Regions from separate parts of the Enterobacter cloacae complex sp. R_G8 genome, predicted to be linked through region 2. Evidence: predicted binding sites of a transcription regulator. Region 2 holds the regulator's gene; each other region holds the start of a gene.
What was found. Region 2 encodes CRP, which controls carbon source genes, mostly activating them, when cyclic AMP is high. Its sites were predicted from a motif close to ATGTGANNNNNNTCACAT; they were not measured.
Positions count from the first base shown of each region.

Region 1: the regulator CRP is predicted to act here: its motif matches at 2,058-2,075, upstream of NQ842_RS07710 (YfcZ/YiiS family protein).
Region 3: the regulator CRP is predicted to act here: its motif matches at 1,856-1,873, upstream of rhaS (HTH-type transcriptional activator RhaS).

Region 1 covers NZ_CP102246.1:1,608,339-1,613,826, reverse strand. The annotation lists gene fadJ (fatty acid oxidation complex subunit alpha FadJ) at 1-122, opposite strand, end outside; gene fadI (acetyl-CoA C-acyltransferase FadI) at 122-1,432, opposite strand; gene NQ842_RS07710 (YfcZ/YiiS family protein) at 1,668-1,952, opposite strand; gene fadL (long-chain fatty acid transporter FadL) at 2,325-3,647, shown strand; gene mlaA (phospholipid-binding lipoprotein MlaA) at 3,693-4,445, opposite strand; gene NQ842_RS07695 (formate/nitrite transporter family protein) at 4,761-5,488, shown strand, end outside.
Region 2 covers NZ_CP102246.1:622,893-628,380, reverse strand. The annotation lists gene NQ842_RS02875 (hydrolase) at 214-1,236, shown strand; gene NQ842_RS02870 (YheU family protein) at 1,233-1,451, shown strand; gene NQ842_RS02865 (phosphoribulokinase) at 1,482-2,351, shown strand; gene NQ842_RS02860 (OsmC family protein) at 2,418-2,822, opposite strand; gene crp (cAMP-activated global transcriptional regulator CRP) at 3,133-3,765, shown strand; gene NQ842_RS02850 (YccS/YhfK family putative transporter) at 3,823-5,488, shown strand, end outside.
Region 3 covers NZ_CP102246.1:258,706-264,193, reverse strand. The annotation lists gene rhaR (HTH-type transcriptional activator RhaR) at 1-817, opposite strand, end outside; gene rhaS (HTH-type transcriptional activator RhaS) at 891-1,727, opposite strand; gene rhaB (rhamnulokinase) at 2,029-3,498, shown strand; gene rhaA (L-rhamnose isomerase) at 3,495-4,754, shown strand; gene rhaD (rhamnulose-1-phosphate aldolase) at 4,871-5,488, shown strand, end outside.

The DNA of each region.
Region 1 (5,488 bases), 990 kb from region 2:
TCGCGCACCTGAACGCCAAATTCCGCCTTCAGGGTATTCATCTTTTCATCGGGCACGTCAATGGTAATCACAGCCACGTTATCGAGGCGAACCGTCAAATTAAATGCAGATGCCATTGCCATTATTCAGCCTCCAGAACCATTGCTGCCCCCAGACCGCCTGCGGCACAGGCGGTGACGAGGCCAAAGCCGCCGCCACGGCGACGTAACTCATATAATGTTTGGGTGATCATCCTCGCGCCCGTCGCCGCAAACGGATGACCGTAGGCGATAGAGCCGCCCAGTACGTTAAATTTACTCTGATCCACTTCTCCGGTGGCATGGGCGCGGCCAAGCACATCACGCGCGAAACGTTCACTGGCCAGCAGTTGAACGTTAGCCAGAGTCTGCGCGGCAAAGGCCTCGTGCATATCAATCAGCGTTAAATCAGCGAGAGTCAACCCCGCACGCTCCAGCGCCAGCGGCGTGGACCAGGCCGGGCCTAACAGCATGTCCTGCCAGACATCAATCGCCGTGAACGCGTAGCTGCGCAGATAACCGAGCGGGGTAAGACCCAGCTCTCTGGCACGCGATTCCGTCATCAGGATCACCGCGGCAGCACCATCCGTCAGCGGAGTACTGTTGGCGGCCGTAACGGTACCGTGTTTACGGTCAAATGCCGGACGCAGTCTGGCGTAATCCGCCAGCGTCGAGGTTCCGCGGATGTTGTTATCTTCCGCCAGCGGTTCGCGAAAAGGCGGGATATACGCGGTCATCACCTCATCGGCCAGTTTGCCTTCCGACCAGGCTTTCGCCGCCAGCTGATGGGAACGGTGTGCCAGCGCATCCTGCTGCTCCCGGGTAATGCCGTAGGTTTTGGCCATCTGCTCGGCGGTGTCGCCCATGCGCAGGCCGGTGGAGTATTCAGCCACGGCGGGTGGAACAGGCATCAGGTCACGAAGGCGTAAACGCGAGAAGAGTTTGAGTTTTTGCCCGGCGGTGCGTGCTTTATTTGCATCCACCAGAATGCGGGCCAGCTTTTTACTGACCCCTATCGGCAGTACGGAGGAGGAGTCTGCCCCGCCGGCGATCCCGGCGCGGATAGTGCCCGCCATCAGGCTTTCGGCCACGTTTGCCACCGCCTGAAAGCTGGTTGCACACGCACGGCTAACGCTGTAGGCATCCGTATGCACGTTCATCCCGGTGCCAAGGACAATTTCTCGTGCAATGTTGGGGGCTTCAGGCATCTGAACAACCTGGCCAAAAACCAGCTGCTCAATGACGTCAGGCGGTATTTCGCTGCGAGCCAGCATCTCCCCCACCACCATTTTCCCCAGATCGACAGCCGGTATGCCGTGAAACGCTGTCGCCTGACGCGCAAACGGCGTACGCAATCCACTGACAATGGCAATGCGGTCACCTTGTCGGGTGATAAGCGGTAATGCCTGACTCATAACATTCCCCTGTAAAAATTTTTGCAAACATAAAGTGGTCTGACCTGATAAATAGTCTTAACCATTTTTTTACATTCAGCCAATTGGGGAAACGAAAAAATGCGAACTAAAACACAGAGAAGAAAAAGAAAATGCCCCGAGGCAAAAACAAAACGGTAACCCAGAGGTTACCGTTTTGAGTGTTTATACCCTCACCCGTGGATAAGGCTGGGGTGAGGGCTCCAGACCGCAGGAATTAACGCAGGCCTAACTGGAAAATCAGCGTTTCTGCTTCGCAGGCGAAGACAAAGTCGATATCCAGCTGCACGCCGCCGTCCACTTCCGTGAAGGTGGACTTGATTTCACACGGATCGGATTCTACGTCGCGCGCGCGCTTGCTCAGCGCCGCCAGGGTCTCTTCCGCTTCGGCACGGTTGGTGAACACGCGGCTGTAAGAGGCGGTGCAATCGGAGTTGTCCATGATGGTACCAACATCCATACAGCAGCAAACCGGGGTTTCATCAGCACTGCATTTACTCATATCTCAATTTCCTCTGTATTCGCGCAGGACGCGAGACAAACACGATGCTGATATTTTACGCCCCGATGCAGACGCTCTCCAGCCGTTAATGGCGCAAAACGGGATAAGTGACCAATATCACACTAAAAAATGATCTAAAACAAAATTCACCCTTTTGGGTGAGTCGGGATGGTCACATTTTTGCCAACCAGATCTCGTTTCAAGAAACATGTTTGAAAATATTAATAAACAAACTTGCAACATTCTAGCTGGTCAGACCTATACTCTGGCCACTGGTCTGATTTGTATGTCATACCTCAGACCCTACACTTCGCGCTCCTGTTACGGTATGTAACAATTATTGAATAAAAATAACTCAATGAGGTTATGGTCATGAGCCAGAAAACCCTGTTCAACAAGACTGCGCTGGCAGTCGCAGTGGCAATCGTCTCTACGTCCGCCTGGTCAGCGGGCTTCCAGTTAAACGAATTTTCTTCCTCTGGCCTTGGCCGTGCGTATTCCGGGGAAGGTGCAATTGCTGATGATGCAGGTAATGCCAGTCGTAACCCTGCGCTGATCATGATGTTTGATCGCCCAACGTTCTCAGCGGGCGCTATCTTTGTTGATCCGGGTGTGGATATTACGGGCCGTTCCCCGAGCGGAGCCAGCCTGAATTCCGATAACATCGCGCCAACGGCCTGGGTGCCAAACCTGCACTTCGTCGCGCCAATCAACGACCAGTTTGGCTGGGGTGCATCCGTAACCTCTAACTATGGTTTAGCGACCGAGTTTAATAACGACTACGCAGCAGGAGCCTACGGCGGTAAGACCGACCTTGAGACCCTGAACCTGAACCTGAGCGGTGCTTACCGTCTGAACAGTAACTGGAGCTTCGGCGTTGGCTTTGATGCGGTTTACGCTAAAGCGAAAATCGAACGTTACGCGGGCGATCTCGGCAAAATCGTTGCGGGCTCCGGCGCACTGCCGCCGCCTCTGGCACAACAGGTTGCAGGGATCCCGGCAGATACCCAGATCGCGTATCTGAAGGGTGACGAGTGGGGCTTTGGCTGGAACGCCGGTATCCTTTATGAACTCGATAAAAACAACCGTTACGGTTTCACCTACCGTTCCGAAGTGAAAATCGACTTTGACGGCGACTACAAGAGCAGCCTGCCTTCTGCTTATAACCAGATCCTCGGCACCTTCGGCCTGCCAATGGGCACCGATGGCCGTACCACTGGCGGTTCTCTGAGCCTGCACTTACCGGAAATGTGGGAATTGTCCGGTTATAACCGCGTGGCACCACAGTGGGCGATTCACTATAGCCTGACCTACACCAGCTGGAGCCAGTTCCAGGAGCTGAAAGCGACCAACAGCAAAGGCGACACGCTGTTCTATAAAGATGAAAGCTTCCGTGATGCCTACCGCATCGCACTGGGTACCACTTACTACATGGATGACAACTGGACGTTCCGTACCGGTATTGCCTTCGATGATAGCCCGGTTCCGGCAGACAAACGTTCTATCTCTATTCCGGATCAGGACCGCTTCTGGCTGAGCGCCGGTGCGACCTATGCATTCAACAAAGATGCCTCCGTCGATGCGGGTGTTTCGTACATGCACGGTCAAAAAGTCAGCTTCAAGGAAGGTCCGTATGAGTTCTCTTCCGAAGGTAAAGCCTGGCTGTATGGCCTGAACTTCAACTACGCGTTCTAATCCGCGCAGGGATCAAAAAAGGTGAGCATCGCTCACCTTTTTTATTTATTCCGAATCGATATCTTTTAATTCGTTCTCGATTGCCTTCGCGTTTGGATTCTCTTCCGGCTTCAGCTTGCCACCATTGGCAATAAAGTCATGATTCTGGAAGTAGGCTTCACGCACCATGATGTATGGATCGGAAGACTGACGCAGCAGACCGTCTGAATCGAGCAGTTGCGCACGTGTTTCAATCCCTTCTACCGTCCATTTACCAATCGACAGCGGCCAGGTCAGCCACGAAAGAACCGGATACAGCGTATCCACCATATCACCGCCATCATCACGCACGGTAAAGCTGCCATAGAACGGCAGATGAACGTAAGGGCCGTAACCGACGCCATAATGACCCAGCGTACTCCCGAAGCGGTGCGGCTGTTCACGCTGCAGTTTCGGGTTCGCCATGCCGGCGACATCGATAAAGCCCCCCATCCCCAGCAGGGAGTTCAGGAAGAAGCGAGTAAAGTGCACCATCCCCTGATACGGATCGCCTTGCAGGAAGTAGTTGACCATCACCGCTGGCTCTTCAAGGTTACTGGTGAAATTGCTCAACCCGTTACGCGCAGGCTGGGGAACATAATCACGCCATGCAACCGCCACCGGGCGAACCACATAGGGGTCCAGCACGTTATAGTTGAAGCTATACATTGAGCGGTTAAATCCTTCGAGAGGATCGGAGCGTCCCGTTTGCTCCCCGGAGCTGGCGCAGCCCACAAGCATCGTCGCGCCCAGCGCAAGCGCCGACAGCCGAAGTTTCATAAAATTCTCCCTGTTCAGTATGGCTATCGTTGATTGCCATCCGTAACGGAGCATTTGATGCTCCGTCTGTAAACGTGCAAGTGATTGTATCAGCAGGTTTACCGATGTCTATGAGCACAATTACGGGCAGTAACCACCGTCACTCTGATCTCAGCATAGCCTGGCTTTTAGAATTCGTTTCGCTGGCAATTTTATAATGGCTTTGAATGAGATGTCTCACCTTTGTTGCCATTACCCTCACTTTAAGAGCATCCCCACGGGCATTTTGTTAAAAGCCGCTACGCTTAAAAGAAAGAACACCCAACTGGAGCGGTTATGAAAGACGTGGGCGAAGACAAAATTGGCGAGAGCAATGAAGAACTTGAAATTGAGAGCGAGGAAAAAGAGCGCGGTGAAAAGATAGAGATTGATGAAGATCGCCTTCCCTCCCGCGCGATGGCGATCCATGAACATATCCGTCAGGATGGGGAAAAGGAGATGGAGCGCGATGCCATGGCCCTGCTGTGGTCCGCTATCGCGGCAGGCCTCTCGATGGGGGCATCGCTACTTGCAAAGGGCATTTTCCATGTGCAGCTTGAAGGTGTACCCGGTGGCTTTTTGCTGGAGAATCTGGGCTACACCTTCGGCTTTATCATCGTCATTATGGCCCGCCAGCAGCTTTTTACCGAAAACACGGTCACCGCCGTTCTGCCGGTCATGCAAAACCCGACCCTGGGTAACTTTGGCTTACTGATGCGCCTGTGGAGCGTTGTCCTGCTGGGCAACCTTATCGGCACGGGTATCGCCGCCTGGGCCTTTGAATATATGCCGATTTTTGATGAACCCACCCGGGATGCGTTTGTGAAAATCGGTATGGATGTGATGAAAAACACGCCAGTAGAAATGTTCTCTAATGCGATTATCTCTGGCTGGATTATCGCGACAATGGTCTGGATGTTCCCTTCCGCAGGCAGCGCCAAAATTGTGGTGATCATATTAATGACGTGGCTGATTGCGCTGGCCGACACCACCCATATCGTGGTGGGTACAGTAGAAATCCTCTA
Region 2 (5,488 bases):
TCAGCACATCATTTTGATTTGCTTAACGCTGAGTAAAGTCTGCACCCAGGCGAGAAAGGCATCAATTAAGCGTAGAGTGGAATCATTAGCCTGAGAGTAATAATCAAGGTAAATATTTGTGATCGGGATCAGTTCATGGTTCGGCAAACCAGGCTAAACGGGGTACAATTCGGAAAGTATCGTAAATTTCCGACAAGAATCAGCATCACCCTTATGACCCAAATCATTCCATCAGACTTCGACCTCACCGCCGAAGACAGCACAGAGTTCGTGCCCATGCGCGGCGTGGCCAACTGCCACCTGCAGACCATGCTGCCGCGCCTGATCCGCCGCAAGGTGCAGTTCACCCCGCACTGGCAGCGGCTGGATTTGCCGGACGGTGACTTTCTGGATCTCGCCTGGAGCGAAGCTCCCGAACAGGCGCGCCACAAACCCCGTCTGGTGGTGTTTCACGGTCTGGAAGGCAGTCTGCACAGCCCGTATGCACATGGGTTAATTCAGGCAGCAAAAGCGCGCGGCTGGCTGGGCGTGGTGATGCACTTTCGGGGATGCAGCGGCGAGCCGAATCGCCAGAAACGCATCTATCACTCCGGCGAAACTGAAGATGGCACCTGGTTTTTGCACTGGCTGCGGGAGAATTTCGGTACCGTGCCGACGGCGGCGGTGGGCTATTCGCTCGGCGGAAATATGCTGGCCTGTCTGCTGGCTAAAGAGGGTGACGCGGTGCCGCTGAATGCTGCGGTGATTGTCTCTGCCCCCTTTATGCTGGAGCAGTGCAGCTACCACATGGAGAAAGGCTTTTCCCGGGTCTATCAGCGCTACCTGCTCAACCTGCTGAAAGCCAATGCGGCGCGCAAGCTGAAGGCCTATCCGGATACCCTTCCGGTGAGCCTGCGTCAGTTGAAAAAGGTCCGCCGCATTCGTGAGTTCGACGACCTGATCACCGCCAAAATTCATGGGTTCGCCGATGCCATTGACTACTATCGTCAGTGCAGCGCCATGCCGCTGCTCAGCAAGATCACTCAGCCGACGCTGATCATTCACGCGAAAGATGACCCGTTTATGGATCATCACTCCATCCCTGCACAGGAATTTCTGCCCGACAACGTTCACTATCAGCTGACCGAGCACGGCGGCCACGTGGGGTTTGTCGGCGGAACGCTGCGTCGCCCGAAAATGTGGCTGGAGACGCGCATTCCTGACTGGTTAACCCCTTACCTGGACGGTGCAACATGATTATCCCCTGGCAGGATCTGGCGCCCGAAACGCTCGATAATCTGATTGAAAGCTTTGTCTTGCGTGAAGGCACCGATTATGGTGAACATGAACGCTCGCTTGAGCAAAAGGTCAACGATGTTAAACGCCAGCTTAAAAGCGGCGACGTGGTGCTGGTGTGGTCTGAACTGCATGAGACGGTCAATATCATGCCCCGCAACGCGTTTCACGGCTGATCTTTCAACCTTTCCAGTCAGGGAGTTGCTATGTCTGCCAGACATCCGGTTATTGCCGTTACGGGGTCGAGTGGTGCGGGAACCACCACCACCAGCCTCGCGTTTCGCAAGATTTTCGCCCAGTTGAATCTCCGTGCGGCGGAGGTCGAAGGCGACAGCTTTCACCGCTATACGCGCCCGGAGATGGACATGGCCATCCGCAAAGCGCGCGATTTGGGCAAACACATCAGCTACTTCGGCCCGGAGGCCAATGACTTCGGCCTGCTGGAGCAAACGTTTCAGGAGTACGGCCTAAGCGGCAAAGGCCAGTCCCGCAAATATCTGCACACCTACGACGAAGCCGTTCCCTGGAACCAGGTCCCGGGCACCTTTACTCCCTGGCAGCCGCTGCCGGAACCTACCGACGTGCTGTTTTACGAAGGATTGCACGGCGGCGTGGTGACGCCGCATCACGACGTGGCGCGACATGTGGATCTGCTGGTCGGCGTGGTGCCAATCGTTAACCTGGAGTGGATCCAGAAGCTGACGCGAGACATCAGCGAGCGCGGCCATTCGCGTGAGGCGGTGATGGATTCGGTTGTGCGCTCAATGGAAGATTACATCAATTATCTGACACCACAGTTTTCCCGCACCCACATCAACTTCCAGCGTGTGCCGACGGTGGACACCTCTAACCCGTTCGCGGCCAAAAGTATCCCGTCGCTGGATGAGAGCTTTGTGGTGATCCATTTCCGTAATCTCGACGGCATCGATTACCCCTGGCTGCTGGCGATGCTGCAGGGTTCGTTTATTTCTCACATGAATACGTTAGTGGTGCCCGGCGGAAAAATGGGGTTGGCGATGGAGCTGATCATGACGCCGCTGGTGCAGCGGTTGATGGAAGGGAAACAGATCGCATAATCATATTCCCTCTCCCAGTGGGAGAGGGTTAGGGTGAGGGCATCAACACGCGTGATGCCCCATCAATCACGCCTCGATCACTTCATACGAATGGGTAATTTTTACCGCCTTCTCCAGCATCAATGCCACAGAGCAGTATTTCTCCGCTGACAGATCGACCGCGCGTGAAACGGCCGCATCTTTTAGTTCTTTCCCGGTGACAATAAAGTGCAGGTTGATGTGGGTGAACAGGCGTGGCGCCTCTTCGCGACGTTCAGACGTGAGCTTAACTTCGCAATCCGTCACATCATGACGGCCCTTTTGCAGAATCGACACCACGTCAATCGCGCTGCATCCCCCAGCCGCCATCAGCACCATCTCCATTGGGCTGGGTGCTTTATCGCCGGAGTTACCGTCCATCAAAATCTGGTGTCCTGAAGCGGACTCGCCCAGGAACGTTAAACCTTCTACCCATTTCACGCGCGCTTGCATATTCATTAACTCCAACGTTGCATTTTTGGTGACAGATTACGCGTGCGTTACATTTCTCGCAATGGAAGGCGACCTGCGTCATGCTGAAGCGAGACACCAGGAGACACGCGGCGAAAGCTATGCTAAAACACTCTGGATGCTACAGTAATACATTGACGTTACACATGTATGCAGAGGACATCAAACTTTACTGGCTGCGAAACGTTACGACAGCCGACTTCCCAGGTATGGGTAAGAATTCGATTGCAACCCCAGAGTCCGGATGCATCTTATGACTCTGGTGACAGCTTATAACAGAGGATAACAGCGCATGGTGCTTGGCAAACCGCAAACAGACCCGACTCTCGAATGGTTCTTGTCTCATTGCCACATTCATAAGTACCCATCGAAGAGCACGCTGATTCACCAGGGTGAAAAAGCGGAAACGTTGTATTACATCGTCAAAGGCTCGGTGGCAGTGCTGATCAAAGATGAAGAAGGGAAAGAGATGATCCTTTCTTATCTGAACCAGGGCGATTTCATCGGTGAACTGGGCCTGTTTGAAGAAGGCCAGGAACGTAGCGCCTGGGTTCGTGCAAAGACAGCATGTGAAGTGGCTGAAATTTCCTACAAGAAATTCCGTCAGTTGATTCAGGTTAATCCTGACATCCTGATGCGTCTTTCTTCGCAGATGGCTCGCCGTCTGCAGGTCACATCAGAGAAAGTGGGTAACCTCGCCTTCCTGGACGTGACCGGCCGTATCGCGCAAACGCTGCTGAACCTGGCGAAACAGCCAGACGCCATGACTCACCCTGACGGCATGCAAATTAAAATTACCCGCCAGGAAATTGGTCAGATCGTCGGTTGCTCCCGTGAAACAGTGGGCCGTATCCTGAAAATGCTGGAAGATCAGAACCTGATCTCCGCCCACGGTAAAACCATCGTGGTTTACGGAACCCGTTAATCCCGATAAAACGGCGTGCCATCGCAAGGTGTCACGCCGTTTTTGTCTCTACTCCTCATGTGGCGCAGGCTGATTTATCACCCGGAAGTTAACTACGCACTGCGACAAACGCTGGTGTTGTGCCTTCCTGTGGCCGTGGGCCTGATCCTTGGACATCTTCAACAAGGGCTGCTGTTCTCTCTCGTACCTGCCTGCTGCAATATTGCCGGTCTCGACACCCCGCATAAGCGTTTTTTCAAACGACTGATTATTGGCGGTTCGCTGTTTGCCGGGTGTAGCCTCGCCGTGCAACTGTTGCTGGCCCGCGATATTCCGCTGCCGCTGATCCTGAGCGTGCTGGCGATGACGCTGGGGGTGACCGCCGAAATCAGTTCGCTGCACGCGCGTTTACTGCCCGCCTCACTCATTGCGGCCATCTTTACCCTCAGTCTCGCAGGTAACATGCCGGTATGGGAACCGCTGCTGATCTACGCCCTCGGTACGCTATGGTATGGCCTGTTTAACTGGTTCTGGTTCTGGCTGTGGCGGGAACAGCCGCTGCGTGAATCCCTGAGCCTGCTCTATGTCCAGCTCGCAGAGTACTGCGAAGCCAAATACACGCTGCTGACTCAGCATACCGACCCGGAAAAATCGCTGCCGCCGCTGCTGACGCGCCAGCAGAAGGTGGTGGATCTGATAAGCCAGTGCTACCAGCAACTGCACATGCTGGCCGCCAACAAGAACCACGAATACAAACGGCTGCTGCGCACCTTCCAGGTGGGGCTGGATCTGCAGGAGCATATCTCTGTGAGCCTGCACCACCCGCAGGAGGTGCAAAAGCTGGTGGAGCGCAGCCATGCCGAAGCGGTGATCCGCTGGAACGCGCAGACCGTGTCCGCACGTCTGCGGGTACTGGCCGACGACATTCTTTATCACCGCTATCCCACCCGCTTTAACATGGACAAGCAACTCGGCGCACTGGAGAAGATCGCCCGCCAGCACGAGGATAACCCGGTGGGTCAGTTTGCCGCCTGGCACTTCAGCCGTATTGCCCGCGTGCTGCGTACCCAGCGCCCGCTCTATCCTCGTGACCTGATGGCGGATAAGCAAAAGCGCCTGCCGCTGCTGCCTGCACTTAAAAGCTATCTCTCGTTTAAATCTTCCGCCCTGCGCAACGCCGCCCGGATTAGCGTGATGCTGAGCATCGCCAGCCTGATGGGCATGGCGCTCCATCTGCCCAAACCCTACTGGATATTAATGACGGTACTGTTTGTCACCCAGAACGGCTACGGCGCCACGCGGGTGCGTATTCTGCACCGGGCGGGCGGAACCATGGCGGGGTTGATTATCGCGGGCGTAACGCTGCACTTCCACGTGCCAGAAGGCTATACGCTGGCAGGCATGCTATTGATTACCCTGGTGAGCTACCTGATCATCCGCAAGAACTACGGCTGGGCGATGGTGGGCTTTACGGTCACGGCGGTATACACCCTGCAGTTGCTTACGCTCAATGGCGAACAATTTATTGTCGCCAGGCTTATCGATACACTGATTGGCTGCCTGATTGCCTTTGGCGGAATGGTCTGGCTGTGGCCACAATGGCAAAGCGGCCTGCTCAGGCAGAACGCCCACGACGCGCTGGAGGCCGACCAGCAGGCTATCCGCCTGATCCTGAGCGACGATCCGCAGCCCTCCCCGCTGGCGTATCAGCGGATGAAGGTCAACCAGGCGCATAACGCCCTGT
Region 3 (5,488 bases), 360 kb from region 2:
GAACCGGCGTCATCCCCACCTCGCGGTTAAACACCACCGAAAAGTAGTTACTGTCCTCAAATCCACAGCGCATCGCCACTTCACTGACCATCAGCTCCGTATGCTGGAGCAGATACTGGGCGTGGCAGATGCGCAGCTGGCGCAGGTAGTGGTTCACCGTCATCCCCGTCTGGGTGCGGAACTGCTGGCGCAGCGCGCGCTCGCTACACTGCTCCTGCTCGCAGAACTTTTCCAGCACGAAACTTTTGTTAAGGCTGCCCGCAAGTCGGGTGATCAGCTTATCCAGCAGCGCTTCCTGCGCGGTCGCGGAGGGGTTATCGGTGGCATAACGATGGCGTTTGAGGGTCATGACCAGCTGGGCGAAAAGCAGTTCTGACATCGCATTTGCCTCCGGATCGCTCTTCTGACTCTCCTGCTCCAGCTGGGAGATCGTCTGGCGCACCTGAGCCATGCCGTTGCTGCTTAAGCGCCAGTGCGGTTCACCTCTGGCATTAAGAAAACCGGGGATATGGGCCGCCCAGTCGACATTCAGTTTGAGTCGGTCCGGGCAGTAGATGACGTTCTGCAACACCAGATCGTTAACCGAGGCGTAGGCGTGTTTATCTTCGGCGCGAATGTAAAACAGATCGCCACGCGTGATGCGGTAGGGTCTGTCGTTGAGGATATGTAAACCATTGCCGCGCCACACCAGCACCAGCTCGCAAAACTCGTGGGTATGCACGGCAAAGACATTTTGCGGGTAGCGGTCGGCCACCGCGACGGCCTGACTCGCGGAGGCAAAAAAATCATCTTTGCGAAGGATTAACTGAGCGGCCACACCCTAACCTCTACGGCGAATAACCGGACATTATTAGCCTTTTTGCGGCAATAAAACGGTGATTGCCTTCGCGTTACTGGAGTGAAGTATCCTTCCCCTGACGGATATCGCGTGGGGACCAGTTAAATTCGCGGCGAAAAAGGGTCGAAAAGTGATTACTGTCGCCAAAACCGCAGCGATAGGCGATATCCGTGACGCTTTCATCAGTGTGACGCAAAAGGTGACGCGCTTTAATCAGGCGCAGACGGTTGAGGTAGCGCTGCGGCGTCAGCCCGGTGTGCTGCTTGAGCTGACGATGGAGCGTACGCAACGACAGCGAAAAATCATCCGCCAGCGTTTCCCAGCAAATGTCCTCGGCGAAATGGTCCTCCAGCCAGGCCATCAGCTGGTTCAGCCGTGCGTCGTTATTTTCCAGCCCTTCCACCAGGCTACTGCGACGCAGCAGTACCAGCAGTTGCATAAACAGCAGCTCGCGGGTGGCAATGGCATGCATCGCCTGCCCGTCCTCGCTCTGCTCCAGTTGATTCACCAGCTGGCGCACCTGCTGCAACGTGGACTGATTGACCCGCCAGTGCGACGGGTAGTGTCCATCCTGCTCCTGGGGCAGGAGCTTGTTTAAACCCGACAGAAACTGGAATGCGTCCGGCGAACGATAGAGCACGTTGGTCAGGCACAGGTTGTCGGTATGTTCATACAAATGCCTGTCGTGATCGCGCACAAAGCACACCGTACCGCCGCTGATGGTGTACGGCTGGCCGTTAAAGACGTGAATGCCTGTCCCATGCTCGACAATCACAATTTCATGAAAATCATGATGATGTTCAGGAAACGCAGCCTGCGGGAGCCGTGGCTCAATCGCGACCGGAGACGTTCCCGACGGGAAAAAATCGACACTGTGCAGTACGGTCATAACGGCCCCCACCAATGAGAAAAGTTCTCAAAATAGTAATTAAGGCCTTCCACACTCACCTTAAATTTTTGACAGCAAACGTCGCAAAAGCTGTCCATTTTTCAAGAAACAGACGGAAAAATCGGGAAATGCGGTCAGCGTCACATTGCCCGAAAACCCCGCCCTGACTGGAAATTGTGAACTCCCTCACGTTCATCTTTGCTTTCTTGCCAGCGCGAGATTCGGGCTGTCAGTGACGAGAAGGTGGTCTTTTCTTCCCTTTTTTACACTCAACACCAATGACTTAAGAAGGGACCTGACCATGACTTTTCGCCATTGTGTGGCTGTCGATTTAGGCGCATCCAGCGGCCGCGTAATGCTCGCCACCTGGGACTGCGGCCAGCACACACTTACGCTTCGCGAAATGCACCGTTTCGCCAACTGCCTGCAAAAACAGGACGGTTTTGATACCTGGGATATTGATGCCCTGGAAGCGGAGATCCGCACCGGGCTGAACAACGTCTGCAATGACGGCATACGCATCGACAGCATCGGCATTGATACCTGGGGCGTGGACTACGTTTTGCTCGACAGCCACGGCGACCGCGTCGGCCTGCCCGTCTCGTATCGCGACAGCCGCACCGACGGGCTGATGGCACAGGCCATCGCGCAGCTTGGCAAGGACACCATCTATGGCCGCAGCGGCATTCAGTTTCTGCCCTTTAACACCCTGTATCAGCTGCGTGCGCTGGTTGAGCAGCAGCCGGAGCTGGTCAAAAAGGTGGCGCACGCGCTGCTGATCCCGGACTACTTAAGCTACCGGCTGACCGGCAACATGAACTGGGAATACACCAACGCCACCACCACGCAACTAGTCAACATCAACACCGACAGCTGGGATGAAACCCTGCTGGCCTGGACAGGCGCCTCACCGTCCTGGTTCGGCACGCCGACCCATCCGGGTAACGTGATCGGTTACTGGATTTGCCCACAGGGGAATGAAATCCCGGTGGTCGCCGTCGCCAGTCACGACACCGCCAGCGCGGTGATTGCCTCCCCGCTGGTCAGTAAAGATGCTGCTTACCTCTCTTCCGGAACCTGGTCGCTGATGGGCTTTGAGAGCAAAACGCCCTACACCAGCGACGCGGCAATGGCGGCGAACATCACTAACGAAGGCGGTGCCGAAGGACGCTACCGCGTGCTGAAGAACATCATGGGCCTGTGGCTGCTCCAGCGAATGCTGAAAGAGCAGCACATTTCCGACCTGCCGGCGCTTATCGCAGAAACCGAAAAGCTGAAGGCCTGTACGTTCCTGATCAACCCGAACGACGACCGCTTTATTAATCCGGTGCATATGAGCGCTGAAATCCAGGCCGCCTGTTTTGAAGCCGGGCAGCCGGTGCCGTCCAGTCCTGCCGAGCTGGCGCGCTGCATTTTTGACAGCCTCGCCCTGCTCTACGCGGATGTTCTGAGCGAGCTGGCGAACCTTCGCGGTAAACCGTTCAGCCAACTGCATATCGTGGGCGGCGGCTGCCAGAACCAGCTGCTGAACCAGCTCTGCGCCGATGCCTGCGGCATCACCGTGGTGGCGGGTCCGGTGGAGGCGTCCACGCTCGGTAACATCGGCATTCAGCTGATGGCCCTGGACGAACTTTCAGACGTCGACGAATTCCGCTCGGTGGTCACCGCGAATACCCGCCTGACCACCTTCATTCCTAATCCCTGCCATGAAATTGCCCGCTACCGGGCGCAGTTTCAGCAAAAACGACTGACTAAGGAGCTTTGCGCATGACCACTCAACTTGAACAAGCCTGGGACCTGGCTAAACAGCGTTTCGCCGCCGTCGGCGTGGATGTCGACGCGGCGCTGCGCCAGCTCGACCGTCTGCCGGTCTCCATGCACTGCTGGCAGGGCGATGACGTCGCCGGCTTCGAGAACCCGGGCGGTTCCCTGACGGGTGGCATTCAGGCGACGGGTAACTACCCAGGCAAAGCGCGCAACGCCACCGAACTGCGTGCGGATCTGGAGCTGGCGCTGAGCCTGATCCCGGGACCAAAACGCCTGAACCTGCACGCGATCTATCTGGAGTCTGACGAGCCGGTGGCGCGTAACGCAATCAAACCGGAGCATTTCAGGAATTGGGTGGAGTGGGCGAAAGCCAACAAGCTGGGTCTGGACTTTAACCCGTCCTGCTTCTCGCATCCGCTGAGCGCGGACGGGTTTACCCTCGCGCACGCCAACGACGACATTCGTCAGTTCTGGATCGATCACGTCAAAGCCTGCCGCCGCGTCTCGGCCTGGTTTGGCGAGCAGCTTGGCACGCCGTCAGTGATGAACATCTGGATCCCGGACGGCATGAAAGACATCACCGTCGACCGTCTCGCCCCGCGTCAGCGCCTGCTGGCCGCGCTGGATGAGGCCATCAGCGAAAAGCTCAATCCGGCGCACCACATCGACGCGGTGGAGAGCAAGCTGTTCGGCATTGGCGCGGAGAGCTACACCGTCGGCTCGAACGAGTTCTACATGGGTTACGCCACCAGCCGTCAGACCGCGTTGTGCCTGGACGCCGGTCACTTCCACCCCACAGAAGTGATCTCCGACAAAATCTCCGCCGCCATGCTCTTCGTGCCGCGCCTGCTGCTGCACGTCAGCCGTCCGGTGCGCTGGGACAGCGACCACGTGGTGCTGCTGGATGACGAAACCCAGGCGATTGCCAGCGAAATCATCCGTCATGACCTCTTCGACCGCGTGCACATTGGCCTCGACTTCTTTGACGCCTCCATCAACCGCATCGCAGCGTGGGTGATCGGCACCCGCAATATGAAAAAAGCCTTGCTGCGCGCACTGCTGGAGCCAACCGCAGCGCTGAAACAGCTGGAAGCAAACGGTGACTACACCGCGCGCCTGGCGCTGCTGGAAGAGCAGAAATCCCTGCCGTGGCAGGCCGTGTGGGAGATGTACTGCCAGCGCAACGACGCGCCTGCAGGCAGCCAGTGGCTGGAAAACGTGCGTGCGTATGAGAAAGACGTATTGAGTCAGCGCGGGTAATTTTGCCCTCACCCTACCCCTCTCCCACAGGGAGAGGGAACTTTTACCCCCTCTCCCTGTGGGAGAGGGCTGGGGTGAGGGATTCAACCTCACCGCGATAACTGGAAAAGAAAACTATGCAGACCATCACCACCTCCTGGTTCGTCCAAGGCATGATCAAAGCCACCTCTGACGCCTGGCTGAAGGGCTGGGACGAGCGTAACGGCGGTAACCTCACGCTGCGCCTGGACGACGCGGATATCGAACCCTACACCGCCGATTTCCACCAGACGCCACGCTATATTGCCCTGAGCCAGCCCATGCCGCTGCTCGCCAATACGCCGTTTATCGTCACCGGCTCCGGCAAGTTCTTCCGCAACGTTCAGCTCGATCCGCAGGCCAACCTTGGCGTGGTGAAAGTGGACAGCGACGGCGCGGGCTACCACATCCTGTGGGGCCTGACCGATGAGGCGGTACCCACGTCTGAACTGCCGGCGCACTTCCTCTCGCATTGCGAGCGCATCAGGGCGACCGACGGCAAAGACCGCGTGATTATGCACTGCCACGCCACCAACCTGATCGCCCTGACCTACGTGCTGGAAAACAGCTCTGACTTCATCACCCGCAAGCTGTGGGAAGGCAGCACCGAGTGTCTGGTGGTCTTCCCGGACGGGGTCGGCATTCTGCCGTGGATGGTGCCGGGTACCGACGAAATCGGCCAGGCAACCGCCAAAGATATGCAAAAACATTCGCTG